DNA from 2 places in the Veillonella sp. 20925_1_51 genome. Region 1 is predicted to be linked to the other one. Evidence: a T-box and tRNA genes for the amino acid it is inferred to sense, from the RefSeq annotation. Region 1 holds a T-box; the other holds one or more tRNA genes.
The links. A T-box is a leader RNA that pairs with one kind of tRNA and senses whether it is charged. The one in region 1 lies ahead of cysS (cysteine--tRNA ligase), so its partner is inferred to be a tRNA-Cys.
Positions count from the first base shown of each region.

Region 2: it has a tRNA-Cys gene. The T-box ahead of cysS (cysteine--tRNA ligase) is inferred to sense a tRNA for this amino acid. The anticodon was not compared.

Region 1 is NZ_JAPVXT010000001.1:414,584-431,036, forward strand. It holds gene O3607_RS01945 (manganese-dependent inorganic pyrophosphatase) at 1-472, opposite strand, end outside; gene O3607_RS01950 (efflux RND transporter permease subunit) at 629-3,811, opposite strand; gene O3607_RS01955 (efflux RND transporter periplasmic adaptor subunit) at 3,826-4,953, opposite strand; RNA gene ssrA (transfer-messenger RNA) at 5,244-5,585, opposite strand; gene bioF (8-amino-7-oxononanoate synthase) at 5,763-6,917, opposite strand; gene O3607_RS01970 (6-carboxyhexanoate--CoA ligase) at 6,919-7,650, opposite strand; gene O3607_RS01975 (hypothetical protein) at 7,650-8,150, opposite strand; gene smpB (SsrA-binding protein SmpB) at 8,302-8,772, opposite strand; gene rnr (ribonuclease R) at 8,781-11,144, opposite strand; gene secG (preprotein translocase subunit SecG) at 11,200-11,436, opposite strand; gene sigH (RNA polymerase sporulation sigma factor SigH) at 11,442-12,116, opposite strand; gene O3607_RS02000 (NYN domain-containing protein) at 12,189-12,722, opposite strand; gene rlmB (23S rRNA (guanosine(2251)-2'-O)-methyltransferase RlmB) at 12,725-13,456, opposite strand; gene O3607_RS02010 (Mini-ribonuclease 3) at 13,458-13,934, opposite strand; gene cysS (cysteine--tRNA ligase) at 13,924-15,372, opposite strand; T-box leader at 15,422-15,628, opposite strand; gene O3607_RS02020 (bile acid:sodium symporter family protein) at 15,786-16,453, opposite strand, start outside.
Region 2 is NZ_JAPVXT010000001.1:212,161-228,613, forward strand. It holds gene ftsE (cell division ATP-binding protein FtsE) at 1-159, shown strand, start outside; gene ftsX (permease-like cell division protein FtsX) at 149-1,036, shown strand; gene O3607_RS00980 (murein hydrolase activator EnvC) at 1,036-2,241, shown strand; gene O3607_RS00985 (S41 family peptidase) at 2,243-3,382, shown strand; gene obgE (GTPase ObgE) at 3,400-4,671, shown strand; gene yhbY (ribosome assembly RNA-binding protein YhbY) at 4,680-4,964, shown strand; gene proB (glutamate 5-kinase) at 5,031-6,152, shown strand; gene O3607_RS01005 (glutamate-5-semialdehyde dehydrogenase) at 6,162-7,421, shown strand; gene nadD (nicotinate-nucleotide adenylyltransferase) at 7,561-8,175, shown strand; gene yqeK (bis(5'-nucleosyl)-tetraphosphatase (symmetrical) YqeK) at 8,179-8,748, shown strand; gene O3607_RS01020 (LCP family protein) at 8,761-9,882, shown strand; gene rsfS (ribosome silencing factor) at 9,895-10,257, shown strand; gene O3607_RS01030 (S1 RNA-binding domain-containing protein) at 10,259-11,167, shown strand; gene trkA (Trk system potassium transporter TrkA) at 11,173-12,513, shown strand; gene O3607_RS01040 (TrkH family potassium uptake protein) at 12,526-14,013, shown strand; gene O3607_RS01045 (MBL fold metallo-hydrolase) at 14,027-14,623, shown strand; tRNA gene O3607_RS01050 (tRNA-Asp) at 14,674-14,749, shown strand; tRNA gene O3607_RS01055 (tRNA-Phe) at 14,755-14,830, shown strand; tRNA gene O3607_RS01060 (tRNA-Gly) at 14,838-14,912, shown strand; tRNA gene O3607_RS01065 (tRNA-Cys) at 14,922-14,996, shown strand; tRNA gene O3607_RS01070 (tRNA-Leu) at 15,011-15,099, shown strand; gene O3607_RS01075 (DUF523 domain-containing protein) at 15,235-15,690, shown strand; gene O3607_RS01080 (phosphoethanolamine transferase) at 15,785-16,453, opposite strand, start outside.

The sequences.
Region 1 (16,453 bases):
ATAAAACAGTATCAGAAATGATAGCGGACAACATCAAGCCTGCAATAGCTTTAGGAATTTCTTGATTGTTTTCCATGTATAATTTAGTAATGATTGTATTGGAGCAACCTACTGGTTCTAAACGCATGAATACAGGACCATCAGTTTCGAAATCACCAATGCGGTGATGATCCACAACGCCGCACATATTCATAGACTTGTAACCGTCAATGATTTGTTTAGATTCATTGTGGTCTGTTAAATATAAGTTACCACCTTCTGGAGCAAATTCTTCCCAATTCTTAACAATTTGAGGGTGTTCAAAACCAAAATGATTCAATACGTATGTTGTTTCCTTATTTGCTTCACCTGCACATACTGGAGTAGCTGGTGTGCCCATTTGTGTTAAGAAATTAGCAAAGGAAATAGCAGAACAAATAGAATCAGTATCAGGGCTTTTATGACCTGCTACATAAGTTTTTACGTCACTCATAATATACCTCTTTTATTTTTAGTTTCACATTTTATATTGACCTAGGTCAATCCGATTTTTAACTATACTATTATATCATAAATTATATAAAAAAACACGCCACTACTAAGTAGTGACGTGTTTTTATCATTCTAAAAAATTATCTAATATAAATGATTAGTGGTGATTTTTTTTGCGGTTTGTAAACAAACCAGGTCCAAGTGTTTCAATGATGATGAACAGCATTGGAATGATAAAGATACCAAACAATGTAGCTGTGGTCATCCCTGCTACTACAGTAATACCCATGGATGTACGAGCACCAGAACCAGCACCAGTAGATACTGCCAATGGCAATACACCAAGGATGAACGCAAAGGATGTCATCAAAATTGGACGTAAACGAATTTTTGCAGCTTCAATAGCGGCATCAACAACGTTCATACCACGTTCGTCAACACGGATCTTAGCGTACTCGATGATTAAGATCGCATTTTTTGCAGCCAAACCAACAAGTGTTAAGAGACCGATCTGCATGTAAATATCATTAGCTAAGGAATATCTGCCTGTGAAGTTCAACAAGAATGGAACTAAAGAAGCACCAATCATACCAGATGGTACGGAGAACAATACGGCAAATGGTACCTTCCAAGATTCATACAAGGCAGCCAAAATTAAGAATACAAATACTAGACCTAAACCAAGAATCATGATGGTTTGAGAACCAGCTTTCAACTCTTCACGAGATTGACCTGCCCAGTCATATGTATAACCGGCTGGTAATGTTTTAGCTGCCGCCTCTTTCAATGCATTAATAGCATCACCAGAGGAATAACCATTCGCTTGAGAGCCACCGATTTGTACAGCCATCGCATTATCGAAACGAGTAATACTAGATGGTGTACCAGTTTGTTCCTTCGTAATATAGTTAGATACTGGAACCATAAGGCCCTTGCTATTACGAACAGCCAGCATATTAAGCTGTTCTGCATTTTGACGGTAAGCGTCTTCAGCTTGAACTACTACTTTATAGTTTTTACCATATGTTGTGAAGTCATTGACTTGAATACTACCATAGAAACCTTGCAATGTAGTAAAGATATCAGCTAATGCCACACCATCTTGAGCCGCTTTTTCACGATTCACATCAAATTGTAAGGATGGTGTAGATGTATCAAAGGTAGTGTAAATAGATTGAATTGCTGGACTCTTACGAGCTTCTGCTAAGAATTCATTAGCACGTTCCGCCATAACTTGAGGGCTGTCACCAGCTTTATTGATGATATACATGCTGAAACCACCAGTAGTACCAAGACCTGGAATAGATGGTGGATTCATGGCAATAACTGTTGCTTCTGGTACGCCTTGTGCAGCAAAGCCAAATGTTTGACCAACCATGGCGTTGATAGATGTAGCTTGTGTTGTACGATACTTCCAGTCGGACATAGTAGCGAAGATTACACCTGCACTAGATTTTTGGCCGCCCCCTAAGAGGTCAAAGCCTGCTACAGTAAATACCTCTTGGAATAATTGCTCATCTTTAGGCTTTTCAGGATCATTCTTCCCTTCTAAGAAAGATGCAATTTTTTCAAGGGTTGCCATAGTACGTTCAGATGTAGCACCAGGTGGCTCATTAACGGCAATCATGTAGTAACCACTATCCTCTGCAGGTACAAAGGATGTTGGTAAGAAGTGGAATACTAAACCTGTACCACCAGCAAAAATTAATAATGCAATAACAGTTAAGCTCAAACGATGGCTTAAACGAGCCAATTGGATACCATACCAATTGCTGAAACGTTCTAGGCCTGCATTGAATTTGTTTAACTGACGATGTACCCAGTCTTCGCGTTCTTTTGACGTGTGAGGTTTTAACATCGTAGCACATAGTGCTGGTGTTAATACAAGGGCGATAATCGCAGAAATAACAACAGATACAGCGATTGTTAATGCAAACTGTTTGTAAAGAATACCTGTCATACCACCCATGAAGGCAACTGGTACGAATACAGCTACCAATACAAAGGCGATACCAATTACAGGGCCTTGTACATTTTCCATTGCTTTAATAGCCGCCTCTTTTGGAGGTAAGCCATTATATTTTAATTCATACTCTACCGCTTCTACTACAACGATAGCATCGTCAACAACGAGGCCGATAGCCAATACCATGGCGAATAATGTTAACGTATTGATAGAGAAATCAAGTAATACGAAAGCCCCAAATGTACCAAGCAAGGATACTGGTACGGCAATCATAGGAATGATCGTAGATCTCCAAGATTGTAGGAACACATATACTACGATAAGAACGAGTAACAATGCTTCTACAAATGTATGCTCTACCTCATTAATGGAAGCACTTACGAATTTAGTATTATCTACAACCACGTTATATTGCATATCTGGTGGGAAAGATTTAGATTGTTCATCTAGTACCTTCTTAACATTCGCAATAGTTTCTAATGCATTCGCATCATTTTGTAAGGAAATAGCAAAACCTGCTACCTCTTTATGCGCGGACTTAGCAATAAAGTCATATCCTTTAGCACCAATTTGAATACGAGCAACATCTTTTAGATGCAATACCTTACCATTAGAGCTTTTAATAGCAATGTTACCAAATTGTTCAGGTGTCACAAGACGACCTTCAATTTTGATAGGATATTGAAATGCTTGTTCCCCATTAGTAGGATTTTGACCAACTGTACCTGCCGCAGCCTGTAAGTTTTGTCCCTTAATAGCTGCTGTTACTTCAGAAATGGTAACACCAAGATTTTGCATCTTCGCTGGATCCAACCAAATGCGCATAGCATAATCAGAACCGAACTCTTGTACAGAACCGACACCCTTAATGGCTTTAATAGCATCCATCATATAGTTGGTAGCATAGTTCTTTAAGAATGTAGAATCATAAGTACCATCAGGTGAGTTCAAGGAGAATACCATAGCCATATCACCAGAAGATTTAGTAGTTGTAACACCAACTGCTTGTACCTCTGCAGGCAATTGAGCAAGTGCTGCTTGTACACGGTTTTGTGTATTAACCGTATCCATATCCGCATCTGTGCCTTGATTGAACTGAACAGTCAAAGAGTAACTACCATTACTAGAGCTACTAGATGTCATATAGTCCATATCTTGTACGCCTACGATTTGTGTTTCAATAACACTGGCTACCGTATCATTAACAACTTGAGCCGTTGCACCTGTATAGGCAGTGTTTACACGAACTGTAGGTGGAGAAATTTGTGGATATCGAGCTATCGGAAGGTTCATCATAGAAATGAGACCTACCAAGGTAATAACAATGGCTATTACAATGGCAAAGATAGGTCGATTAATAAAGAATTTCGACACGATCTAGCCCCCTTCTATTTTGTAGCTTTTAATTGTTCTTTTGAAAGCAATTTAGCATTAACCTTCACACCGTTTTTAACCTTAGTTAAGCCATCAACGATGATTGTGTCTCCAGGTGCTAAACCGGCTTTAATAATTGTATCGCTACCACTTGTACCGCCAACTTCAACACTTTTTTGTTCTACTACACCATCAGCATTTACAACATAGATAAAGTTTTTATCCATGATTTGAAGAATGGCACGACTAGGAACAAGAATAGCATCTTTGAGTTTTTGACCAGGAGAAATCACTGTAGCAAACATATTTGGCAATAACAAATGATCAGGATTTGGGAAGGAAGCTTTCAACAAAAGCTTACCAGTAGATTGGTCAAGACTTTTTGCTGCTTGAACAATAGTACCAAATTGGTTATAAGTATCACCATCAGCGAGTTTTAACTGAATATTTGGACCATTAGAATCATCGCCAGTTGGATTTTTCATGAAGTCAAGATATTCTTCTTCAGTCATGCTAAATTCAACAAAAATAGGATCAATGGAGTCAATTGTAACTAAAGTTGTAGAACCAGCTTGTACAAATGCGCCCATATCAATATCGTCCATACGTAATGTACCGGAATATGGTGCATATACTATTGTGTCACCCAAGTTATCTTGAGCAATTTTTACAGATGCTTGATATGCTTCATATGCTGCCTTAGCTTGTTCTGTAGTACTGCGTTGTGTATCTACACGTTGTTGCGCAATCGCGTCTTGTTGCGCCAATGTTTCATAACGATTAAGATCTACTTCAGCATTTTTGTAAGTCGCATTAGCTTGAGCAGCTTGCGCTTCTGCATTAGCAAGACTAGCTTCGTACTGACGAGAATCGATACGATATAATGGTTGACCAGCTACAACTTGCGCGCCACCTTTAACATATTTTTCAACAACGTAACCAGTTACACGAGCATGTACAGCTACAGAGTTTTCTGCAACTACAGTACCAGCATAGGTTTGATTTACCTGTGCATCACTTGCAGTAATTTTGTATGCATTGACACTCACGTCGCCTGCTTGCTGTTGATTGCTGCCACATCCAGCAACCATTACAGCGGATACAACGAGAGCCGCTAACATACGGGAATAACGGAACTTCATTATCTGTACTCCTTTACACGAAACTAATCATCTATGTGTCATAATTACATAAATATCTATATATATTTTACAGGATTCTATAGGCAAAGTCAATTTTTTCGATACCCTACTACCTTTATAAAACATAGATAAAATCTGATTAAATGATAAAATCTGATTAAATTCATATTCATTGTGCACAATCAAAGCGATAAAAATTATTGACTTTTATATTTTTTTGTGTACAAAAAAATGCTAGAAGCATAGAACCATTATTTAGCATTCTATACTACTAGCATATATATTCAATATGGTGGAGATGAGGGGAGTCGAACCCCTGTCCAGAAGTGTTGCCATATAGACTTCTCCGAGCACAGTCTATGATTTAGATCTCAGGTTGCTACCGCTCACAGACAAGCTACACAACCCCAGTTCATGTTGTCTCGCCTAATTCATATGAACAACTGAATTAAGCCAGCCTACGGTTTGACGTCCATTCACACTTGGTAGGCACAAGTATGAGGGACGTAGCTTATGCAGCTAATGCAAAATTTTCTTCTGCGTTTAAATGTTTTCCCACCGTTTAACGGCCTCATGGAACGCCGACTCGCTATCTATACCACACGCACCCCTGTCGAAACCTTTACATCCCCGTGTGTCGGTCTCATAATTATAAGCCTATTTAGTATTACTGTCAATTATATGAAACCTTCACCAATTCGGTATATTCACTACTCTTAACCTTCTCAACTTATCTAAATTTGACAATTTTACCAATCCAAGGATTCTTTTATCCCTGTCTTCAGAGGATATATTATCTATTATCATGATTATAACTGTTTCATAGCATTTTGCAGTGATTGGCACACATAATCTATTTGTTCTTTATTATGCGCAGCAGTCACCGTTAGTCTAATTCTGCTTTCACCAATAGGTACTGTAGGCGGACGAATAGCGGTGCCTATAATGCCATCCTCATATAGATAATCAGATACGGCAAGTGTATCTTCATTACGCCCTATTAGTATTGGGAAAATTGGCGTTTCATTAGTAGCATCAATTCCCATAGAAATCAATTGATCTGCCATATAGTTTACATTTTCATGTAAACGCGCTAAAACAGATGCATCTGTCTCAAGAACCTGTAATGCAGCTAAGGCCGCCCCTATATCAGCAGGAGATAATGCGGTAGAGAATATAAAACTGCGGCTCGTATTAACGAGATAATCTATGATAGTACTATTTGCAGCTACATAACCACCAACAGAGCCTAGAGATTTACTCAATGTACCAAGTTGTATGTCTACTTCTTTTTCAAGTCCAAAATAGGCCGCTGTACCATGACCATTACCAATAGTTCCCGTTGCATGGGCATCGTCAACCATGAGCAATGCATTGTAATCACGGCTTAATTCATACAGTTTATCTAGTGGTGCAATATCCCCATCCATACTAAATACGCCATCTGTAACTATAAGCTTTCGAGTGTTTCGATCTACCTGTTTTAACAGATATTTTAACTCGTCTATATCACAGTGGCTATATGTTTTTACAGTACCTCGACTTAATCTACAACCATCAATAATACTAGCATGATTAAGAGCATCACTAAAAATAATAGTATTCTTATCAGCTACGGCAGAAATAGTTCCTACATTGGCCATATAACCGGTATTAAATACAAGGGCTTTTTCAGTATTCTTAAATTTAGCTAATGACCTTTCGAGCTCTGTAAATAATGGAAATGTACCAGATACAAGGCGCGATCCACCAGATCCTGTTCCATATTGTTGAGCTCCTTTCAGGGCCCCTTCTATGACACGAGTATCAAAAGTTAAGCCCAAATAATTATTTGAAGCCATCATTAAATATTCTTTATCATCTCGTTTTACTCGCACTGCATCTAGAGGACAGTATTCTCTTAAGGTTCGTAAATTATGGTTCTCTATCTTAGAATCTAATTGTTCTTTAAAAAATTTGTACATTCTATCTCCGTTGAACAAGTACTGGAGTACGCTCCAAATACTCAATTACACTTCCACTATCTATATCAGACCGTACAAAGAAAACGCGGCCCCCTATATCTGATCCAAATTCTTTCATATTAGGAAGGCGATGGTATACACCATTACAAGCAACATAACCTACTGTATAGTCTGGATCATCAGACCAACATAATTCGCCCACAATACCATCTGCTGATTGAACCTTTGAAGCTAATACTAAGGCCTCTCTCATATGTTCATTATCACCTAATGCATGAGAGTCAAAGGAGTCCATATGACTAACACGTACTCCGCGGTCACCTGTATCTAAGCGCTCGCCAGTAATGGCATCCACTAACATAGCGCCGCGCATAGATTTATCTAAACTTTTTAACAAAGATATAGCTTTAAGAACAGCTGCCTCACTAATATGAGGACCTTGTAAAATCTCAGTCGCCAATTGATGGGATTCAGGAATGCTACCAGTTTTATGTTCCTCTACCTTTAGACAGTCAATATATCTAATCTTCTCCGGTGAGATTAAATCTACAGTAATATTGATAAAATCAGCTGTTCCTTTACTGTGATGCAGTGCGCGATCAGCTAAGGATTGAGCTATAGTCCCTACTTCTTCTAACTTCACAATCCGCTCTGCACCAGAAATATGGTGGCCCCCTTTTTCATGGGGACCACCTTGAGCAGCACGCATGCGTACACTATATAATTCAGCCATTATGACACCTTCCCTTTAACAAGATCATTTTGAGGTACTTGGCTGTGAATTTTACGGAATACTTTCACAAATACTGGTGCCATAATAACAGTAAAAATCATGCCAGGCACTGCTAATGCAACCATAGGTAATGCAGCCTTACCGATATATACAGACAAGGTCAATCGCGCTAATGCAGATGCAATCGGGCCAGAAATCATAATACCTATCATATGATTGTGGCATATCCAAAGAATTAGCCCTACGATAAGTCTAAATTGCATAGCAATCATAACATTCAAAATAGTTTGGGTACCTAGCGCTAAACCGATTAAACTAGATAGACAACCACTAATAATATATTTTTTAAATCCGAATACGGCACATATGGCTACCGCCAATGGAGCCGACAGTTGAAACTCTATACCTGGAATGACATTAGGTATTTTAATAGCACCTAATACCGTAATCATAGCCGTTAAAATAGCAACCTCTGTAATGTACCGAATATTCTGATTCATGATGTTTCTCCTCTACTTAGAAAATGTCAACCACAATCACAACTCTTTGTTTACATTATAATTTCAATATGCATATTTATCAACTAAAAACACAAGATAAGTTAACAAATATCACAAAAAAATCGAGCCATTATGACTCGATCTTTTTACCTTAATATTTTTGTTGCTCTTTGAGACGCTTTGCAATATCTCGCTTAGCATCGCGTTCCGCCATATCTTGACGCTTATCGTATAACTTTTTACCAGTTACAAGACCCACAGTTACCTTTACATAACCATGGCTAAAATGGAAGTTAAGCGGCACTAAAGAGAATCCTTTCTCCTTAACCTGTGCATGTAATTTATTGATTTCAGATTTATGCATCAACAATTTACGGGTCCGTTCAGGTTCATGATTAAAACGATTGCCCTGTTCGTATGGGCTGATATGAACACCATACAACAAAAGCTCGCCTTTATCAATCCGACAAAAGCTATCCTTTAAGTTCAATTTGCCTTGACGTATGGATTTAATTTCTGTACCTGTCAACGCAATACCAGCTTCATAGGTTTCATGAATATTAAAATCATGACGGGCCTTACGATTATCAGCAATAAGAGATGGACTAGATTGTTTTGCCATATGTACCTCTATCGTTTACGTTTACTTTTAGATTTCTTAGATTGACTGCGCTTAGTCGTTTTATTAGACTTCTTACGACTTGATTTGCCTTTACTAGTTTTTTTACTGAAAGCATCGTACTTAGAATGACTAGATTTATTACTATCGCGTCGTGAAGATTTTTTACTGGATTTTCCTAAAGATTTACGACCTTTTCGACTACCATAGCCATCTCGACTACTTGCATAGTCAGAGCCATTTTGCAATTGTTCTTGTATAGCCATTAGGTTATTGACTTCACCAAGTACAAAGTCGATCTGTTTCTTTTCTACATCGGCTTTTACTAATGTAACAGTTACCTTTTCACCTAAGTGATAGGTTTTACCTGTTCTTTTGCCTACAAGTACAAAATGTTCTTCATCAAAGAAATAGTAATCATCATTCATCATGCTCATATGCACAAGGCCATCGATACCGTTTTCTAATTCTACAAACATCCCAAAGGATGTAATGCTAGAAATAGTTCCTTCAAAGACTTCCCCTACAAATGGAACCATGTATTGAGTCTTTTTAAGATCTACTGTATCTCGTTCAGCCTCAGTAGCTACTTGCTCCTGTATAGAAGAATGTTCAACAGCTCCAGCTAAGAACGCTTCGTCTACATCCCGTTTAGAATAACCATTTTTCCAATGCATATCCGCTTTTAAAAGGCGATGAACCATTAAGTCTGGATATCGTCTAATAGGAGATGTAAAATGCGTATAACATGTAGATGCTAATCCAAAGTGTCCTACATTGTTAATACTATATTTAGCTTGTTGCATAGAACGCAAGGTCATAATTTGAGCTACTTGCTCAATATCTTGACCCTTTACTACATCTAAGATTTTTTGAAAATCTCTTGGTGTTACACCATCAGTACTAAGGACGAGATTTTGCCCCAAGTAATTTAATACCTTTTGGAATAAATCTAACTTTTCTTCACTTGGGTTCTCGTGAATACGATATACCGATGTACGATGCGTATTCTTTAAGTGTGTAGCCACTGTTTCATTGGCAATGAGCATACATTCTTCGATAAGTCGTTCCGCCATGGTACGATCTCGTTTTACAATACGTAATGGTGTACCATCATGATCGAGTAATACTTTATATTCAGGGAAATCAAAATCTAAAGCACCTCTACGACGACGCATTCGATTCAAAATCTTAGAGATTTCTGCCAAATCATGCAGCATAGGCATAAAGTCTTGTAAGTCATGAGGAATAATATTTTCCTCTAATGCTTTATAGACCTCTTTATAGCTACAACGACGTCCTACATGGATAATAGATGGACGAATACGATAATTTACAACCTTACCATCTTTATCTATTTCCATCATACACGTCATAGCATAACGGTCTTCATGAGCATTTAAACTACAAATACCGTTAGATAGGACCTCAGGTAACATCGGTACTACACGATCTACTAAATACACAGATGTACCGCGTTTATAGGCCTCATTATCAATGGCCTGTCCGGATACTACATAATGACTCACATCTGCAATATGTACACCTAACTCATAATTACCATTTGGTAATTTTCGGCCACTCACAGCATCATCTAAATCTTTTGCATCTTCTCCATCGATAGTGACCATTTGTAAGTCACGAAGATCCCAACGGGCAGGGTCTTCATGAATAAGGGTATCAATTTTCTTGCTCGCTTTGATAACATCATCGGGGAAATTAAATGGAATCTTATGATTAGCCATGATACAGTTAATATCAAGACCTACATCGCCCTTATAACCAAGAATTTCAGTAATAACACCTTCTGGCTTTTTATCACCTTCCGGCCATTTTGTAATTTTGACTAGTACCTTTGCGCCACTACGAGCATCTAATGTATTTTTTAAATCTACAAAGATATCTGTCCCTATACGCTCATCATCAGGGATAACAAAGCCAAAGTGTTGTTGTCGGTCATAGGTACCCACTACTGTTTCATTAGCTCTTTCAACAATATCAACGATAATGCCTTCTCGTTTATGCTTTGTATAATTAGAAGGTACGACGCGAACACGAACCTTGTCATTATGCATAGCAGTACCTTTATTTTGTTCTGCTACATATATATCTTCATCATCAGGCATAATCACAAAGCCAAAAGACTTGCGATAGCCCTTATAAATACCTTCATATTCTTCATGTTGTTGTTCTGCATATTGATATACATCAGGTCGAGAAGATGTTAATATCCCTTCTCGAGCAAGCATTTTTGCGGAACGAATAAACATCTCAAGGTCCTTACCGCCTCGAATGTGATTATCCATGGCAGCATCTTCAATATGATATGCATGTGGTTGTATAGCTTTATAAAAGTCTAATACTTTCTTCTTCAAATTTTCACCTCCTCATATGGTAAAAAGAAAAAGCCTGCAAAGCAGGCTTACATCATTAGAATTGATTAATCATTGCCCCTAACACCAAGCTCAACACAGCAAAGATAATCCCCAATATAATCGTACATTTAGATAAGAAAGCGTCTAAACCACGTTGCTTACCACCAAAAGAAGAGTCTGCCGCACCAGATACAGCACCGCCCATGCCTGCGTTTTTGCTATTCTGTGCAACAACTACTACGATTAATAAGATAGATACGATAACTTCTACAATCATTAAAAAATTTGTCACGACTGTCATCCTTCCTGTGTGGCTCTGGGAGAATCCAAAACCCGATTTTCTAAATACTTCTCTAATTTACGTTTAACCCTTTGTAACGCATTGTCTATAGATTTGACACTGCGATCTGTGACCTCAGCCATTTCTTGGTAAGAACGTCCATCTAGGTATCCTTCCAAGACCTCCCACTCGAGTTCACTTAAAATATGACCAATATTGCGCTCAATATCATCCAATTCCTCTTGGCTGATAATAAGATCCTCAGGATTGGTAACCTTTGCTGAAGATAGCATCTCGATCAACGTACGCTCCGATTCCTCTGTATATACTGGTTTATTTAAAGATACATAAGAATTTAAAGGTGCGTGTTTTTGTCTAGTAGCCGACTTAATAGCCGTAATAATCTGTCTAGTTATACAAAGCTCCGCAAAAGCTCTAAAGGACGCTAATTTATCATGTTTAAAATCTCGCGTAGCCTTATAAAGACCAATCATCCCTTCTTGAATGATATCTTCACGATCTGCGCCTACTAAAAAGTAAGAACGCGCCTTTGCACGAACAAAGTTTTTATATTTATTAACAATATAATCGATTGCAAACTCATTTTGCTCTTCTTGAGCTATGACCACAACTTGCTCATCGGTCATTTCTTTGAAATTGTAATCGGGCTTGCGTGTATGAATTGTGTTCATATGCTCCTCCTTACAATTGAGCAGAAAAACCAATATATTCATTATACTGGAACTATATGTGATTTTCAACTATCAATGGCCACGCCGTAATTTCTCTAGCTTTTCAGCTACTTCAGGAGATAATAACCCTCCTACTTCATTACGTCGCAAGCTAAATTGATCTCGTCTATGTTCATGAGCGTATTGTAATCGTTCCTCTTCCTTAGCTATGCGAATCATATTTTGCAATTCTCGAGCTGGAATACGTAAGCCCCCAGATCCAAGAATTTGATTTTGTTCAGCTCCATCAGAGGTCACAACATATACATTCGTGTATTTGCCTTTCCGCAAAAATACTTCTCGTTCAATAAAGGAATCCGCCGTTTCCCCATCCTCAGTATACACTTCTAGAAATCCACTCGTAATAGCCTCAACAGAGCCACCAGATTTTGTATATTTACCATCAAATACAAGGATAACTTCATAGCCCTTGAATTTTCCGTAATTCAACAATCTATCTCGAAGCTCCATACGTGCATGTTCTAATGATTCATGAGCCAATTTCTTTAGATGAGTCCAGGCGAATATCACATTATATCCATCTACAATTAAAATATCTTTTAGCATAGTTACTTCTCTTGTCGTTGACGCACAGCCTCATACATAAGAACTGCAGCCGCCACAGATGCATTCAAAGAATTTAAATTTCCATACATAGGAATGGTAACGAGGAAATCACATGCCTCTTTGACAACGCGGCTAATGCCCTTTCCTTCGTTACCAATGACGATAACTGTAGGAATTGTCATATCCGCCTCGTATAAGGTACGATCACCTTCCATATGAGCGCCCATAACCCAAAAACCTTGTTTTTGAAGTTGTTTAATAGTTTGAGCTACATTCCCAACCTGTACAAGTGGAATTTGTTCAATAGCACCTGCCGATGTTTTAGCTACAGTAGCATTAATAGGAGCATTGTGACGCTTAGGAATGAGTACGGCCGTAGCCCCTACACATTCCGCAGTACGGATAATTGCGCCCATGTTATGTGGATCCTCAACACCATCTGTTAGGATAAGCAAAGGGACATCATGATTCGTCTCTTGTAGTACTTCACCAAGTTCCTTAAATTGAACAGCAGAAACAAGAGCAATAACACCTTGGTGTGGTACCTCTAAATCATATTTATTCATTTGTTTGATAGGTGTTGGACGCACTTCAATGCCTTGAGATTTAGCAAGGCCAACAATATCAGCTAGACCTGTTTTAACCTTATCTTCACTGACCATAATGCGCTGGATGGAACGACCACTTTTAAGGGCCTCTTTAACCGCATTGCGACCTACAATATAATTATCCATACTACATACCTCGTAGAGTTATTGAAAAGGCTTGCTTCATAACATCTTGTAAGCGCTCATCTTGACGCGTTTCATAAAGAAATCCAAGTACGGCTTCAAAGGCTGTACTACTACGATACTCTTGAACAGAACTACTTTTTGGCACATTTACATTACTATTTCTAGCTCGTCGTGCAATAGCTTGTTCTTGTTCTGTGAAAGCATCCTCTATTTCAAGCAATACCTTCGCTTGTGACTTAGCACAAATAAACTCAGTAACAATGGTGTGCAACACTTGTACCTTAGATATATTCATTTGTACCACTCGTTCACGGACATACATGGAGTATACGGCATCGCCAATATAGGCAAGCATAACTGCATCTGCACTGAGACACTCCTCTATAGTTCGTTTACGCAAACGAAGCGGCTCTTGTTCAAGAGCCGTCAACTTTTTTATTGCTTCATTCTTTAAGAATTGAAATTGTTTAAACTTCACGTTTTTTCCACCGTGCACCTTGAGGGGAATCCTCAATAGTAATACCGATTTCAGCCAAACGATCGCGGATACAATCAGCTAATGCCCATTGTTTTTGATCGCGACATGCTTGACGTACAGACAAGATTACTTGCATTAATTCTTCATATTCAGCAGCGTTAGCACCTGTGTTGCCTTCCCATGCTTTTTCAAGAATACCAATTACTTCTGTCATGAACTTGAAGATACGTTTTACTTCAGCAATAGCTTCTTGGCAAACAACACCTTCACGACCTGTTACAGTTTGATAGTAAATGTTGATCTCTTTAGCAAGACCAAACATGCTAGATGTAGCTAACGCAGTATTGAAGTCATCGCTCATAGCTGCTTCGAATTCTTCTTCATACTCTTTAGCTTTTTCTAATAAGTGTTGCGCTTCATCACATGGACCTGGTTCACATTTTTCAAGGTACAATAGATTTTCAATAGCAGTGCTTAAACGTTCTAAGGATTTATTTGCTTCCTCTAAACGTTCATCAGAGAAATCTAATGGACTACGATAATGAGTGCTCAACAAGAAGTAGCGCAATGCGTCTGGGCTATATTGTTCCAAAATATCTTTTACCAAGAAGAAGTTATTCAAGGATTTAGACATTTTTTCAGAATTAATGGTAATGAAACCATTGTGTAACCAATAGCGTACAGATGGATGTTGACCAGAACAACCTTCAGATTGGGCAATTTCGTTTTCATGATGAGGGAAGATCAAATCACTACCACCACCATGGAAGTCAAATTCTGTACCTAAATATTTTTGGCTCATAGCAGAACATTCAATGTGCCAACCTGGACGGCCATTCCCCCAAGGGCTTTCCCAATATGGTTCACCTGGTTTTGCAGCTTTCCATAACGCAAAGTCCATAGGATTTTTCTTACGGCCATCAACTTCGATACGAGCACCCGCTTCCATATCATCTAATGTACGGCCAGATAACTCACCATAATGTTCAAATTTATCAACGCTATAATATACATCGCCATCGAGTTCATAAGCATAGCCTTTTTCAATCAATGTAGAGATCATAGCAATAATATCTTCGATATGTGTAGAAACACGTGGATAAATATCAGCACGTTGTACACCAAGGGCATCCATTACTTCGAAATAGCTGTCGATATAACGGTTTGCAATAGTATCCCAAGATACGCCTTCACCATTGGATGTATTGATGATTTTGTCATCTACATCAGTAAAGTTTTGTACATATGTTACTTTATAGCCTACATGTTTCATATAGCGACGAATTACGTCCCAAGTTACGAATGGACGTGCATTGCCAATGTGAGGATGGTTATATGGTGTAACACCACATACGTACATCTTTGCCTCACCTGGTGTTACAGGATTGAACACCTCTTTTTGGCGCGTCATAGTATTATAAACTGTAATTTCTCTCATCGTTACCGATGCCTCCATTTTCGTAAAATAAAAAAGACCCCTCATCTCATACAGAGACGATGGTCCGCGGTTCCACTCTGTTAGGTACCAGCAGTGGCACCCACTCATCGCATAACGGCGCGTCACCGGACAAACCTACCTATAATCGGAATGTCAGCTCGTGAATGCATTTCGTCTACCTATACTTGAACCCTCCCACCATCGGTTCTCGCTAAAAAGTTAGTTGTAGAGTACTTCTTTCAGTCTCAGCTTTTACTATTAAATCTATATTCAGATATAGAAATATTATATCAATTATCCTATAGAATGTCAATGAAAACAAGAAAACCCTCATCTTTCAACATAGCCAAACAATGTATTAAACATGCATATTTCGGATATAAATTTGAAAGATGAGGATGATGAATTAACTATTAAGCATTTTCCAACTTCTCTTGATCGTCATGTTTACGGCAAATACCTGCGAAGATAGAGCCTGTAAAGTTATGAATGATAGAGAATACTGCACCTGCTACTGCCGCTTGAGGAGTAAAATGTTTAAGCGCTAAAGATACGGATAATGCAGAGTTTTGCATTGCCACTTCAATTTGCATTGCACGACGAGAGGAAACATCAATACTAAGAGCCTTACATATAAAGTACGTTACTACATAACCACTCACATTTTGTACTAAGCAAGCTACGAAGATGATGAAACCAGTTTCAGCAATTTGTTTTTGGTTCACTGCAGTAACAGCAGCCAAGATTAATAATACTGCAATAGCCGCAATTGTAGGACATACAGATTTAACAGGTTCGATCTTAGAGCCGATGAAGTAATTCAATACGATACCCAAGATGATCGGTACCAATACGATTTTTACGATAGAAATAAACATCGGCATAAATTGGATTTCAATGGAAGATGTAGCACCTGCATACAATACAACGAATAAAGGTGTCAAAATTGGAGCCAATAATGTAGAAACAGTCGTTGCAGATACAGATAACGGAACATTACCATTCGCAAGGAATGTCATTACATTAGAGGCAGTACCACCAGGACATGCACCTAACAAGATGAATCCGATACCAATTTCTG
Region 2 (16,453 bases), 200 kb from region 1:
GTAGATTTGTTTAAGCATATCAATAATTTTGGTACAACTGTTATTATGGTTACCCATAATATGGATCTTGTTTCGTATTTAAATAAACGTGTTATTCGTCTTAAAGATGGTCGCGTTCAAAGTGATAATATGAGAGGTGCTGAAATTAATGAAGCCTAGAACATTGAAATACTTTTTTAAAGAAGCCCTCAAATCTATGAAGCGTAACGGTCTTATGACGTTAGCATCTATTTCTACAGTGGCTTTATCTCTATTTATGCTTGGTGTATTCCTTTGCGGTGTTATCAATTTGAATAACATGGCATCTAGCTTAGAAAACCAAGTTCAATTGAGCATTTACTTAAAAGATGGTTTAACAACTGATCAAATTATGGCGGTAGGTAAGCAAATTAAAGCTATACCAAATCTTAAGCATTTGGAGTTTGTTAATAAAGAGCAAGCTATGAAGGAATTTAAAGCTCGCCTTGGTGATCAACAACAATTAGTAAATGCCCTAGGTGATGTAAATCCATTGCCAAATTCTTATGTATTAACTTTTGATAATCCTAGTGATGTTAAGGCTACAGCTAAATTAGCTACCACATTCCAAGGTGTTGAAAGTACACATTATGGTCAAGATATTGTGGAAGAACTCTTCCGTATAACTCAAGTTATCAGAATTGGTGGTATCGTATTAATTGCATTCTTAGCAGCAGCTACATTATTCATCATTTCTAATACAATTCGTTTGACTGTGTTCGCTCGTCGTAAAGAAATTGCCATCATGAAATATGTAGGTGCAACAAATGGCTTTATCCGTTGGCCATTCTTGATCGAAGGCATGTTATTAGGTCTAGTTGGAGCTATTATTGCCGTTCTTTGTGTAGGTGAATTCTACCATTTTATTACTATGGAAGTTTCCGAGTCTTTAGCATTCTTCCCATTAGTACCAATGTTCCCATTCTTCTATGATGTGGCTATCTATATTTTAGTTGGCGGTATTATAGTCGGTGCTATTGGTAGTACAATTTCTTTAAAACAATACATGAAGGTGTAATGTTTATGAAATACAACACAATCAAATCCCGTCTGGTGGCAACAATTTTAACAGGTATAGTAGTACTGGGAACACCACTATACATTGTTGCGGAAGATGAGGATTTAACGAATCAATTAGATTCAATTCAACAACAAGTTAATCAACAAAACTCTATTAAAGCTGATGCTGAAACTGTCATTGTTAGTGTATCTGAACAGTTGCGTCAAATTGAAGAGCAATTGCGTCAAGCTCAACAACAGTTAGAGTCTATTCAACAACAACGTGTAGCCGTTGAAAATGATATTACTGTTAATGAAAAGTTACTAGCAGAAGCACAAAAACGTTTAGAAGGACGTGAGTCCGTATTTTATAAGCGTGTACGTGATATTTATATCAATGGTCGTCTAAGTTATTTAGATGTTGTTATTGGTTCTAAAGACTTTAGTGATTTTGCAAATCGACTAGAGATTTTAAAACGCATTATTGATGCTGACATTAAATTAATCGATGAAATCAAAAAAGAACGTGCTGAAATTGCTGCACGTAAGCAAGCTCTTGAGCAATCTCGAGCTAAATTAGTGGAGCTTGAAAAGGCGGCAGTAGCTAAACAAGCTGAAATTGAACAAAAGAAGAAAGAACGGGAAGTCGTTCTTCAAAAAGCACAAAATGATCGTGCCACTGCAATGCAAGCTGTAGAAGAACTCAATGCTTCTTCCGCTCAAATTACTGCACTATTAAAAGCACGTCAAGCGGAACGTGCAGCGGCTCGTGCTGCTGCAGAAGCGGCGGCCGCAGCAGCAGCTCAACAGTCTGCACCAAGTTACTCTTGGGTGCAAGGTTCTGGTCAACTGGGTTGGCCTGTAAGTGGTGAAATTACTTCACCATATGGTTATCGTACACATCCAATTTGGGGAACAACAATTTACCATTCTGGTATAGATATTGGTGTTGATGAAGGTACACCTGTTCATGCTGCTGATGGTGGTACTGTTGTTTGGTCTGGTTGGATGGGCGGCTATGGTTATGCCGTAGTTATCGACCATGGTAATGGCATGTCTACCCTTTATGGCCATAATTCTGAGCTTGCTGTCTCTGAAGGACAAGATGTATCTAAAGGTCAAGTTATAGCCTATGCTGGTAGCACTGGTAATAGTACTGGGCCACACGTACATTTTGAAGTTCGTATAAGTGGGGATCCTGTGGATCCTATGGGATATTTATAATATGAAATTTGATACACGTACGGTGTTATGGAGCCTATTGAAATATATAGGCTCTGGCATCGTTATTATGTGGCTCATGTTTTGGTATCTATCTGGTTCATTCTGGGGGTTACCAAGACTATTTGTAGCCTACTATGCTGCGAGTCAAGTCTTTATGACACCTATGTCTAAAGCTACCCTTTATGATGGTATGTTAAAAGGTTTGATTGGCTCTTTGGGAGAGCCTCATAGTGTTTATTTAGATGCTGATGAATTTAAGTCCATGAAAATGCAAACATCTGGTACTTATGCTGGTGTAGGCATGGTTCTTGGGCATGATGATAAAGGTTTATATGCAGTTAGTATTATGGAAGATCAACCAGCTTTCAAAGCGGGCATTAAACCTGGAGACCATATTATTGCTATCAATGGTCAATCCACAAGTGATATAACTGTAGAAGATGCATCCTCTCGAATTCGCGGTGAGGCAGGTACTGTTGTAGCCCTTGATATAGAGCGCAATGGTGAAACATTGCACTTTGATATCACTCGTGAATCCATTGTGTTACCAACTGTTAAAAGTAAAATGCTTACAAGTACAGTGGGGTACATTCGTATCAGTCAATTCGCTGAAAATACAGCTGATGATTTTGAAACACAGTTTAAAGAATTGCAATCTCAAGGTATGAAGGAACTAGTATTAGATCTCCGAGATAATCCTGGTGGTTTGTTATCTACAACAGAAAAGATTTCCAACTATATTATGCCTCCAGGTACACTAGTAACGGTACAAAATCGAGCTGGTAAAAAAGATGTTTATAAGTCGAATGGCCCAGAAGTAGCTATGCCATTAGTAGTTCTTGTTAATAAAGGGTCTGCTAGTGCATCTGAAATTATAGCTGGTGCTATTCAAGACCGTAAACTAGGTACCATTTTAGGTACTAATACATATGGTAAAGGTACAGTTCAAACTATTTACCCTAGCCTTGATAATGAAGGCGTTAAGGTAACTATTGCTAAGTACCATACACCAAATGATCGTGTTATTGACGGCATTGGTATTAAACCAGATGTAGAGCTTGATTTACCAAAAGGTGTAAATCCATCTAGTACATTAGATGATATTCAAATTAAAAAGGCATTAGAGTTATTACAGCAATAATGCATAGGAGTTAAAATATGTTTATAGATAGAGCGCGTGTCTTTGTTAAGGCCGGTGACGGTGGGGATGGCATGTCTAGCTTCCGCCGTGAGAAATACGTGCCAAATGGCGGCCCTAGTGGCGGCGATGGTGGTAAAGGGGCAGACGTTATTTTTAAAGCGGACAAGAATATTAATACTCTTGTAGACTTTAGATATAAACGCCAGTTTAAGGCGCCTGCTGGTGGTAATGGTGAAAGCTCCAATAAGCATGGTCGCGGTTCTGAGCCACTTATTATCCCAGTTCCGTTGGGCACCGTAATTAAAGAAGAAGAAACAGGAAAAATTTTCTGTGATCTCGTTAACGATGGCGATATATTTGTTATTGCTAAAGGTGGTCGTGGGGGCCGTGGTAATGCACGTTTCCAAACAAGTGCTAACCGTGCACCGACATTTGCAGAAAAGGGTGAACCTGGTGAAGAGTTCTGGTTACAACTAGAACTAAAAGTATTAGCTGACGTTGGTTTATTAGGGTACCCATCTGTAGGTAAATCTAGTATTTTACGTAAGGTTTCTAAAGCTCAACCAGAGGTTGCGGCTTATCACTTTACTACATTGACACCTGTACTTGGGGTAGTAACAATCTCTGGGGACCGTAGTTTTGTACTCGCTGATATTCCTGGCCTTATTGAAGGTGCTAGCGAAGGTGTTGGTCTAGGACATAACTTCTTGCGTCACGTAGAACGTACTAATATTTTAATTCACGTCCTTGATGTATCTGGTATGGAAGGACGCGATCCAAAGATTGATTTTGATGCTATTAACGAAGAGCTTCGTAAATATTCTGAAAAATTAGCCAATAAAAAACAGATTGTTGCGCTCAATAAGATTGATATGGTCTTTGATGATACAACAATTCCTGATACAAAAAAATATTTTGAAGATAAAGGCTACGAAGTATTCCTTATCAATGCATTAAGTGGCGAAGGTTTACCAGAACTTATGGAACGAGCGTACTACTATGTAGAAAACTACGAGCCAGAACCGGAAGCAACTGATGATACAGTAGTATACGAAGCAAAACCAGATGTAGAATTCGTTATCACTCGTGGTGACGATGCTGCATTCTATATTACAGGTAAACGTATTGAACGTTTAGTAGCAATGACAAATTTAAGTGATGATCAATCTCTTCGTAGATTCCAACGCATTTGGCGCTTTATGGAGCTAGATGCTAAATTAAAAGAAAAAGGTTGTAAAGACGGTGATGAAGTTGTAATTGGCGATCAACGCTTTACATTCCAAGAGTAGGAGTAATAATGACAGGAAAACAAAAACGGTATTTACGTTCTTTGGCAGCAACAATGCCACCAGTAGTTCAAATTGGTAAAAATGGTTTAGAAAACAGTGTTATTGATAGTGCTCGCGCAGCCTTAATGGCTCGCGAATTAATCAAGGTGAAATTACACAACAATAGCCCTGAAGATAAGACGATTTTCCAAGAGTTAGCCGATATGTTAGGTGCTGAATTAGTCCAAGTTATTGGTTTTAATGGTGTTTTATATAAAGCTAAAAAAGAACCTAAAATTATTTTACCTAAGTAAATCGTCATATTACTAAATTTTATTATAGTGGGAACGTCATAACCTGTTGGCCTAGGAGGTTAATCTATGCGCAGTGCTATCATCGACGCAAAAAGAATAGTAGTTAAAGTAGGCAGTAGTACGCTATGTTATGTTAATGGACATTTAAACTTAGAGCGCATAGAAAGATTAGTACGCCAATTATCAGATTTAGCTAATCAAGGTAAAGAGGTTATCCTTGTTTCTTCTGGTGCAACGGGAGCTGGCCTTGCTCCTCTAGGATTTAAAGAAAAACCTAGAGACCTTGTTTTGAAACAAGCTGCTGCAGCGGTAGGACAAGGTATCCTTATCCATATGTATGAGCGTATGTTTCGTGAATATGGTCGTACAGTAGGTCAAATTCTATTAACAAAAGAAGATAGTACAGGCCGCCATAGTTATCTAAACTTACGCAATACACTACATACGTTATTGCAACTCAATGTTATTCCTATTATCAATGAAAATGACGTAGTTGCTATTGAGGAATTTAAAATTGGTGATAATGATACTTTATCTGCTACTGTGGCAGGCATTGTAGATGCTGATTTGCTTATCATCTTATCCGATATTGAAGGATTATATACAGCTAATCCAGCAACTCATCCTGATGCAACATTGATAGAAGTCGTTTCTGAAATTACTGATGAAACCTATGCTATTGCAGGTGGAGCTGGATCTAATATGGGTACAGGTGGCATGTATACCAAGATAAAGGCAGCCCATATGGCTACAAACTCTGGTGTACCTATGGTAATTACATCCGGTGAAGTAGAGGATTCTGTGCGACGCGTATGTAAGGGTGAAAATATTGGTACCCTCTTTGAAGCACATGATGCTGGCTTATCAGGAAAACATCACTGGCTTGCCTTTGGTAAACGATTAAAAGGGTCAATCACTATTGATGATGGTTGCGCTTGTGCTGTATTAGATAAAGGTGCTAGTATTTTACCAGCTGGTATTATTGATGTAGATGGGGCATTTGGGCCTGGTGATACAATCTCTATTTACCATGATGGTAAAGAAATCGGTCGAGGTCTTATTAACTATGGCATCGAAGATATGAAGGCCATTAAAGGTCATAATACAAATGATATAGCTCAAATTTTAGGAATTAATACAACCTATGATGAAGCAATACATCGTAATAATCTAGTTTTATTACATTGAGGATATCCTATGAACCAGTATGAAGAAATTTGTAAAGATATGGGTCAAAGAGCTAAAGTGGCATCTTTTGAATTAGCTCAAATTGATCAAGGTACATTAGATTCTGCATTATTGGCAATCGCTGATGCTGTAGAAGCACAAACCGATGAAATTATGGCCGCTAATCAATTAGATCTAGATAAATCTGGGGATTATAATGTACCTCAAACTATGATAGATCGATTAACATTGACACCTAGCCGTATTTCTCAAATGGCTGAAGGTGTTCGTCAAGTGGCCTCTATTGAAAGTCCAGTTGGTTCAGTTATAGAAACAATTACACGTCCTAATGGTTTAGTTATTGAAAAAAGAGCAGTGCCTTTTGGTGTTATTGGCATTATATTTGAAGCTCGTCCAAATGTGACTATCGATGCAGGGGTCCTCTGTTTAAAAACTGCAAATGCTACGATATTACGCGGTGGTAAAGAGGCATTCCATACTAACCAAATTATTGTGTCTATTATGCGCAATACCTTAGAAACACTAGGCATTACGCCAGATGCGATTCAACTCGTGGAGGTTCTAGATCGAGAGATGGTTGGCGTATTACTACAACAACGTGAATATATTGATGTTGTTATTCCACGTGGTGGAGCAGGACTCATTCGCCGTGTTGTTAATGAAAGTAGTATTCCTGTAATTGAAACGGGGAGTGGTGTATGTCATACCTTTGTCGATGAATATGCCAATCTAGATATGGCGTTAGAAATTGCTATTAATGCAAAGGTACAGCGTCCATCTGTATGTAACTCTATGGAGACTCTATTAGTACATCAAGCTGTAGCTGCTGAGTTTTTACCTCGTCTTGATGTGGCGTTACAAGAATATGGGGTACGAATTCACGGCGATAATGCTGTAGCTCAATATATGGGTAATACTATTCCTTTAACAGATGATTCTTTCAATACAGAATATAATGATATGGACTTAAATGTACGTATTGTTGATACTCTTGAGGAAGCAATCGATCATGTGAATTTATATTCTACACATCATTCAGAAGCTATAGTAACAGATGAACCAATGCGTGCAAAAGTATTTATGAACTTAGTAGATTGTTCTACAGTTTATCACAATGCATCAACTCGTTTTACTGATGGTTTTGAATTTGGTTTTGGTGCGGAAATTGGTATTAGTACCCAAAAGCTTCATGCTCGCGGACCAATGGGATTACAAGCACTAACATCATATAAATACTTTGTATTTGGAGAAGGCCAAGTTCGAAAGTGAAGACCGTATATTACTTAATAAGGGCATACTACAGATATATTCAGACTCCAAAAGGTCGATACGAATGGATATCCTATGGAAAGGCATTGCTCTTGTTTATCGTTATCTGTGTCATTGTCATTAAGGGTGTGGCATTATTATGGTAGAGAAACGTCGTATAGGAATCATAGGTGGAACATTTAATCCTATCCATTTAGGGCATCTAATGATTGCTGAGGTTGCTTGTGAAAGCTTTAACCTAGAAAAGGTAATTTTTGTACCTGCCAAGGTTCCGCCTCACAAACAACATGATGTAATAGATAGTCGTCATCGATATGCTATGACGGCAGCAGCCGTATCAGATAATCCTAATTTTGAGATTTCTGATGTAGAGATGCGTCGAGAAGGCCCTTCGTATACAGTTGATACTATTCAACATTTTAAGGTCCTTTATGGACCAAATATTGAATTTTACTTTATCGCTGGTACTGATACAATTCGTGCATTACCAACGTGGAAGTTTATTGAGGAATTATTAGATGAGGTCCACTTTATTGGCGCTACAAGACCTGATGGATCAAGTGCAATTGACGAAACATTAGCGATTTTAGGCCCTAAAGCACGTGAAAAAATACATCTTATGGAGGTTCCTGAGATGAAATTATCTGCTACGTATTTACGAGAACGTCTACGTTCTGGTAAAACAGTTCGATATATGTTGCCAAAATGTGTGGTGGAATATATTGAGGAACACCATATTTATGGGAAGGAATAAAGGATGTTATCATTTGATGAAATACAACTTAGCGTGAGTCAATGGCTGAGCAAGAAACGATTTAAGCATACTCTTGGCGTTGTGGAATCGGCTACTCATTTAGCTAAGCTTTATGGCGTTGATGTGGAAAAGGCTAGATTAGCCGCATTACTACATGATTGCGCTAAAGAATTGCCTTTACAGGATATGCAAAATCTTGTGAAAAGTGAATCTTATGATGCTGATCAACAATTATTAAGTAATGGCAATCTTTTACATGGTTTAGCTGGTATGATTCGAGCAAAAAAAGAATTTTCTATATCTGATGATGAGGTTTTAGAAGCCATTCGAGTTCATACGACTGGAAAGGTACATATGTCTACGCTAGATAAGGTGATATTTTTAGCAGATTATATTGAGCCTAATCGAGATTTTCCCGGTGTGGATGAGTTGCGTAACGTTTCAGAACTAGATTTAGATAAGGCTGTATTGCTTGGTTTTGATAATACTATTATTCATCTTATTGAGCAAAATTTATCGATTTATCCGTTGACCATTCTTGGTCGTAATGATGTGTTACAATCTTGTAAATAATGGAGTTTATATATGGAAGAACGTGAACGAGCAAGAGCTCGCCGTCGTAGAAGAAGACGTCAACAAAAGTCATCTGTTAAATGGCCTAGATTTATAGTAGCTGTTATTGTAGTACTTGCCCTACTTGGGGGTATAGGCTATGGTTTGTATACTGGGGTATCTTATGTGTATAGAGCTGTTACAGGTACTACTGAGACAACTGATACAGCTGTAGATAATGGAAATAAACAAGATGGTAATACTGTATCTGTAGAACAAAAAGGGTTAGATAAACCATTATACATTCTTGTTGTCGGTACTGATGATAATAATCCTAGTCAAAGTGATAGTCTATTCTTGTTATCCATTAATTTAGATCAAAAAACAATGGATGTTATTGGCATTCCTAGTAATAGTAAAATTGATAATAGAGATCAGACCGATGCAAGTATGCTCAATAGCATCTATGAAAAAGGTGGTATTGATCTAACAAAGGCTGTCATTGAAGATATGTTCCATATTTCTATACCATATTATGTTGTAGTTAATCAAAATGCTTTCAAAAAGACTAACGATGTATTAGGAAATCAACAAATCTATGTAGAACAGACTATGGAACACGTAGATGCAGAGGGAAATAAAGATATTGATTTGCAACGAGGATATCAAACATTAGATAGTGATAAGGCTTTATCCTATTTACGATATTCTGATCCAAAACACGATACATTTACACGTGTACAACGACAAGAAAGATTTTTGAAACTATGGGTAGAAGAAGAGCATAATTCATTCTTCTTAACAAATGCATGGCATATTTGGAGAATTTGGGATCATTATGATAGTAATATTTCTACATTAGATGCTATTAAGCTTGTGTATAATGCTAGCAAAATTAATAAGGAAGAGATTCATTTCTATATTCTTCCTGGTGAAAAAGAGTTAGTTGGCGATATGACATATTGGAAGGTAAATCCAACAGAAGCACAACGATTAGTAGGCATTACGATGGGAAATCTACCAGCCAATGAAATGACACAATTTGTTACAGCTCCAACTAATAGTACAGCCAAGGTTGCACCTGAATCAGAACATAATGGTGGTACTATCACAAAGCCATCAGAACCGGGTGATGAGAGTACTAATAAACGTTAAAAGGGGAATAGTATGAAAAATAAAGAAGAAGTTAAACAAATCGTATTACAATTAGCACAAGCTGCTTTTGATAAAAAAGGCAGAGATATCGAAATTCTCGATTTAGAAGGTGTATCTATGTTAGGGGATTACTTCCTAATTGCTAGTGCAAATAATATTAAGCAATCTCAGAGTATTGCTGATGAAATGGAAGATAAAGCAGCAGAATTGGGCATGACAGTAAATCATAGAGAAGGTTATCGCGAAGGTGAATGGATTTTACTTGATTTTGGCGATATTATTTGTCATGTCTTTGGTGGTGATGAGTTGCGAGAATTCTACGGTTTAGAAGAATTATGGAATGATGCAGTTCGAGTTCCATTTGAAGGAGTATAGTATGGCTACAGAATTGTTGGAAAATACAATTGCCACATTAAAAGTATTGCGTACTAGTGATCAAGGGGCTTTTCTAGATGGTCAAACTGGCAATACAAATGATGATATTTTGCTTCATAAGGATCAACAAACATCTCCTGTTGCCATTGGTGATGAAGTAGAGGTATTTTTATATCGCGATCCAAAGGGGCGTTTGACTGCTTCTATGCGTTTACCAGCGATGAAGGTAGGCCAAATTGGGTATGTTGAGGTAATCAATACTACAAACTTTGGCTGTTTCGTAGAGGTTGGTACTGAGCGTGGTATCTTCATGCCTCACGCAGAGATGCGTGGTCGTCCTCAAGTGGGCGAAAAAGTTTGGGTTCGACTCTATACAGATAAATCTGGTCGTTTTGCAGTATCTATGGATGTTGATGACGAAATGCGTCGCGCATCTAAGGCTGCTACAGATGCTAAAGTAGGACAACTTGTTAAAGGCGCTATCTACAACTTGACTAGTGATGGGGCATTCTTCATCACTCCTGAACGATGGATTGCCTTTTTACATCGTTCTGAGATGACTAGAAAATTAAAAGTAGGAGAAATGGTTGAAGGTCGTGTTACCTTTAAACGTGATGATGGTCGTATCAACGTATCTATGCGTCCTACTAAGGAAAAGGCACTCATTTCTGATGGAGACATTATAATGGAGTACCTTCTTAATCGTGGAGGCAAGATGCCATATAGCGATGAATCTTCTGCGATGTTGATTAAAGATAAATTTAATATCAGTAAAGCTGCCTTTAAGCGTGCTTTAGGGCATTTGATGAAAGAGAAAAAAATTGTTCAAGATGATGGTTGGACATTGTTAACTGAAACAGGACGTCAATGGACACCTCCTGTTGGTAATGAATCACAAGAAGAGGAATAAAGGCGATGAAAATTGTCATTGTAGGTGCTGGTAAGGTTGGCTATTCCTTGGCACAACGCTTGATACAAGATAATCATGATGTATATGTAATTGATCGTTCTCCAGAACGTATACAAAATCTTGAAAATACACTAGATGTTAGCCTTGTTCAAGGAAATGGCAGTGATATACAATTGCTCAACGAAATCGGTATGGATGATGTAGGAATGTTTATTGCTGTTACCGATTCTGATGAAGTAAATATGTTATCTTGTTCTGTAGCTAAAATTACAGGTGTTCCTACAACGATTGCTCGTGTGCGAGATAATACTGTAGCAGAACATATGGATGATGAGATGCGTGCTAAATTAGGGGTCGATTTATTTATCAATCCTGAAATGGTTACGGCTCAAGAGCTTTTACAAATTCTAGAGACTCCATCAGCTATTGATGTAGAAGAATTTGGCCAAGGTTCTGTACGCCTTATGGAATTTAAGATTACAGATGATATTCCATTAATAGGTCAACCTTTAAAAGATATTAAATTCCCTGAAGGTGTTTTACTAGTAGGGGTTTTACGGTATGGTGAAATGATTATTCCCCATGGTGAAAGTATTCTACAAGTTGATGACAGTGTATTCTTCTTAGGCTTAAAAGAGTCTGTTGAAGAAGTAGAAAATCTTTGGTTCCATAATCACAGTACATTTTATAAACGGGCTGTTATCATTGGGGCTGGTCTATTAGGTAGAAATCTAACAGTTCTTTTAGAACAAGCGGGATTCTCTGTTAAGGTCATTGAAAAAGATTTTAACCGCTGTGAAAAACTTGCTAATCTTGTAGATAAGTCTATGGTTATCAATGGAGATGCTACAGACTTTGACCTTTTAGAAGCAGAAGAAATTGCAGATAGTGATGTTATAATTGCTGTTACAGATGATGATAAGCTCAACTTGCTTGTTGCTCTTGTCGGCAAGCATATGGGCATACCAAAGACAGTTGTGCGCGTAGGTCGACCTGAATACATTATGCTTATGGAACAAGTGGGTATTGATGTTGTATTCTCGCCACGTTTATTTACAGCGAGTCAAATTTTACGTTTCGTGCGTAGTGGAGAAGGTGTTTTATCTATTTCGACCTTTGAAGGTGGAAAAGCGGAATCTATAGAGGTTGCCATTACAAGTGAATCACCTGTGGCTGGTAAACAACTAAAAGACATTCGTTTACCAGGGAAGGCGTTAGTTGGTGTAATTTTACGTGGTGATGAAGCCATCGTACCACGTGGTAATACTGAAATCTTAGATGGAGATCACATTGTTCTATTTGCGTTACCTGAATCTGTAAGTAAATTACTTAAATATCTTACCTAGTATGGAGGGACTATGCGCATTCAAATTGTCATGTCCTTAGTGGGGCGATTATTATATATATTTGGGATTTTTACATTAATTCCTTTTATATATGGTATCGTATTTGAAACTGCATATTGGTCGTTTTTGGTTACTACTGGTATTTCATTTGGCTTAGGTGGACTTTTATCCTATTATGGTCATGAAAGTCAAAGCTTTAGTCTTCGTGATGGGTTTTTAGTTGTATCAGCTACATGGATATTAACTATTATCTTAGGTTCCTTACCATTTATTCTTAGTGGTATATTAACCAATGTATTTGATGCTCTATTTGAAGCTACATCAGGGATTACAGCAACTGGTGCTACAATTATTAATAGCGTAGACGATTTACCTAAGACATATGTTTTATGGCGTGGACTAATGCACTGGATTGGTGGGATGGGGATTATTGTCCTTATCTTATCGTTCTTAAAGAACTTAGGTGCAGATGCAGCTCATATGTTTAATGCAGAAGCATCGGTACCAAAACCTGGTGTTGTTATGCCTCGTATTCAATCAATGGCCTCTAAACTTTGGCGTTTATATGTTGCTTTTACCGCCATTTGTTTCGTTATGCTATGGGCTGGTGGTATAGAGCCTTTTGATGCATTAAATTATGCATTTTCCATTATTGCTACAGGTGGTTTTGCACCTACATCTGCAGGTACATTTATTTATGAACAAAGCAACTATATCTGTTTTGTATTTATATTTTTCATGATACTTGCTGGTGGTAATTTTGCAGTATATTATAATGCACTGCAAAGAGGCATTCGCGTTTTGATTGATGATTTTGAAACACGTATGTATTGGCTAGTTATTTTTATTGGAATTGCTATAATATCAATTTCGATGGCAGTACAATCAAATATTAATGATCCAATTCAAATCTTTAGAGATGTTTCCTTTAATTATGTATCGATTCAAACTGGTAGTGGATTTGCTGTAAGCGATTATGATTTGTGGCCAGCCGCTGCACAGATGATGTTATTTATTTCATCATTTTTTGGTGGTTGTAGTGGTTCTACAACAGGGGGCGTAAAAATTATTCGCCTCATTATTCTAATTAAGAGCAGCATTATTTATTTAAGAAAATCAATTCATCCTGAGATGGTACAAGTCGTGCGCATTAATGGTAAACCGATGCCTACTAAATGGATACAGATGGCACAGCAATTTTTATTTTTATATTTAATGATTTACGTTATATCTGTTTTCCTTATGACTTGTACTGGAATGTCTACTTATGATGCGATGCAAATTATAACAGCTTTTCTTAGTAATGTTGGCATTGGATTTGGTGGTTTTGGGCCTACAGATGCCTTTGGTAGTATGTCTGATGGTGCTAAATGTGTAGCCATGGTAGACATGTTATTAGGTCGTTTGGAATTATTTACAATTCTTGTTATGCTTCATCCTCAATTCTGGGAAGGGTATTTTATAAAAAAACAATCTGCTAAACGGTATCGTATCCTATAGGAGGGCGAATAATATGAATATTATAAAACGCCCTCTAGGGCTTTATAAAGCAAATTGTTATGTATTAATTAAAGATGGAAAATCTCTTATTATTGATCCCGGGTTTCATAGTAAGCATATAATTGAAATGGTAGGAGATTCTGAGCCTTTAGCAGTATTATTAACACATGGTCATTGTGATCATGTATCGGCTCTTGATGAGGTTTGTGAGTATTATAATATTCCTGCTTATTTACATCCTTTGGATCAAGAGTTATTACAACTAATCCGACGTAGACCTAGTGTATATAAAAAGAAGATGTACACGAATTGTAAAGATTTAGTGGCCGGTAAATTAGAAGTAGGGCCTTTTATAATAATGGTACATCATACACCAGGCCATAGTGCTGGCTCAGTTTGTTTGGAGATTGGTGGACATCTTTTTTCTGGAGATACTTTATTCAAACAAAATGTAGGAAATACCGATAACTACAAGAGTAATCCCCGTGATTTAATCATTAGTTTGAAGCATATATTAACATTATCAAAGGATTTAATTGTCGAACCAGGACATAAAGAATCTACAACATTAAAAGATGAAGAAGAATTCATCAAAAATATTGTAGGATAGTGTTGACAAAAGTCCTGATAACCGATATACTAAGCAAGTACTTTGGATACGGCCCCGTGGTGTAGCGGTTAACATGTCGCCCTGTCACGGCGAAGATCGTCAGTTCAAATCTGATCGGGGTCGCCATTCATGCCTCGGTAGCTCAGTTGGTAGAGCAACGGACTGAAAATCCGTGTGTCGACAGTTCGATTCTGTCCTGAGGCACCATGTACATGCGGGAATAGCTCAGCGGTAGAGCACCGCCTTGCCAAGGCGGGGGTCGCGAGTTCGAATCTCGTTTCCCGCTCCAACTTTATATGGCGGCATAGCCAAGCGGTAAGGCAGAGGTCTGCAAAACCTTTATTCCCCAGTTCGATTCTGGGTGCCGCCTCCACAATCGTTACCCATGCCGGGGTGGCGGAACAGGCAGACGCAACGGACTTAAAATCCGTCGGTTGGAAACAACCGTACCGGTTCGATTCCGGTCCTCGGCACCAATTAAGACTAACTTCGGTTAGTCTTTTTTTCTTATTTAAATCTAGATTTTAAATGTGTATAATTTAAAAATATGAAAGTGCGTTTGTTATTAGAATGGCATAGTTTAAATACGATTATCTATGTTTAATAAAGTTATGAATAATAAAGCAAAATTATTAATTAGTGAATGTTTATGTGGCGTATCCTGTCGTTATGATGGAAAAGATAATCTTATAGAACAGTTACCACTGTTAAAGGATACTTTTGATCTAGTAACCGTATGTCCAGAAGTATTAGGTGGGCTTAGCACACCTCGTGATCCTGCGGAACGACAAGGTAAACGTGTATGTACGGCTAATGGAACTGATGTAACCACAGAATTTCATAAAGGAGCTCAAATTGCATTGCATATAGCAATGCAACAGGGATGTAAGCAGGCTCTAATGAAAGCAAAAAGTCCTAGTTGCGGTTATAAGCGTATTTATGATGGTACCTTTAGTAAAACCCTGCGAGAGGGGAACGGATGTACTGTAGAGGCCTTATTAATGAATAATATAGAGGTTTATACGGAAGAAGAAATTGACTTATTAATGGAACAAAAAAAGAGATGAGTTTTTAACTCATCTCTTTTTTCGTGTTAGTGAAACCTAAACTACATTATACTAACATAATAAAATGCATTTATATTACTGAAAATGTTAAGGTTTATTTTCCTGCGTTTACAGGATCATTAGTTAATGGTTGTTCCCCTAGTAAGGTAGTTAGGTTATGTAAATTGAATCGATACTTACCATTACTAAAGTCTCTTGTTACATCATACCGTTGATTAGGTGCGTGCATAAGACCAATCAATGTGTCATATAGTAAATCATTTGTAAAGTATTGATGTTCGTGTTTAGAGAGTTCTTTTGCTGTTTGAGGATACTCAGCACGATATTGAGGTGATAAATATATCCAGAATGGAATATGAGTCATAACAAAGTCAAATGTATCTGGATTATGAGATTTATCCAAGCTTTCACCATGGTCAGAGAAATACACCATGGCTTGTAAGTTTAATTTTTCCTTACCATAAGTATAAATCTGTTGTAATAACCAGTCTGTATATAATTGGCTGTTTGCATATGCTTCTTGGCCATCTGGATATGGACCTTGTTTCCATTTACTAAATTCATGTGGATAACGGTCATTGTAGTAAATATGACTACCCATGATATGAATGACGATGAAGTTATTTTTACTTGGATCAACAGACTGTAATAATGGTAAGAGTGATTCATCATAGCGATCAGAGAAAGCATAGGATTCATGTGACCATTTAGTGGTATCTGCTGTTTTAGCCATTAATGAAATAGCTGTATCATATTCGCCAAA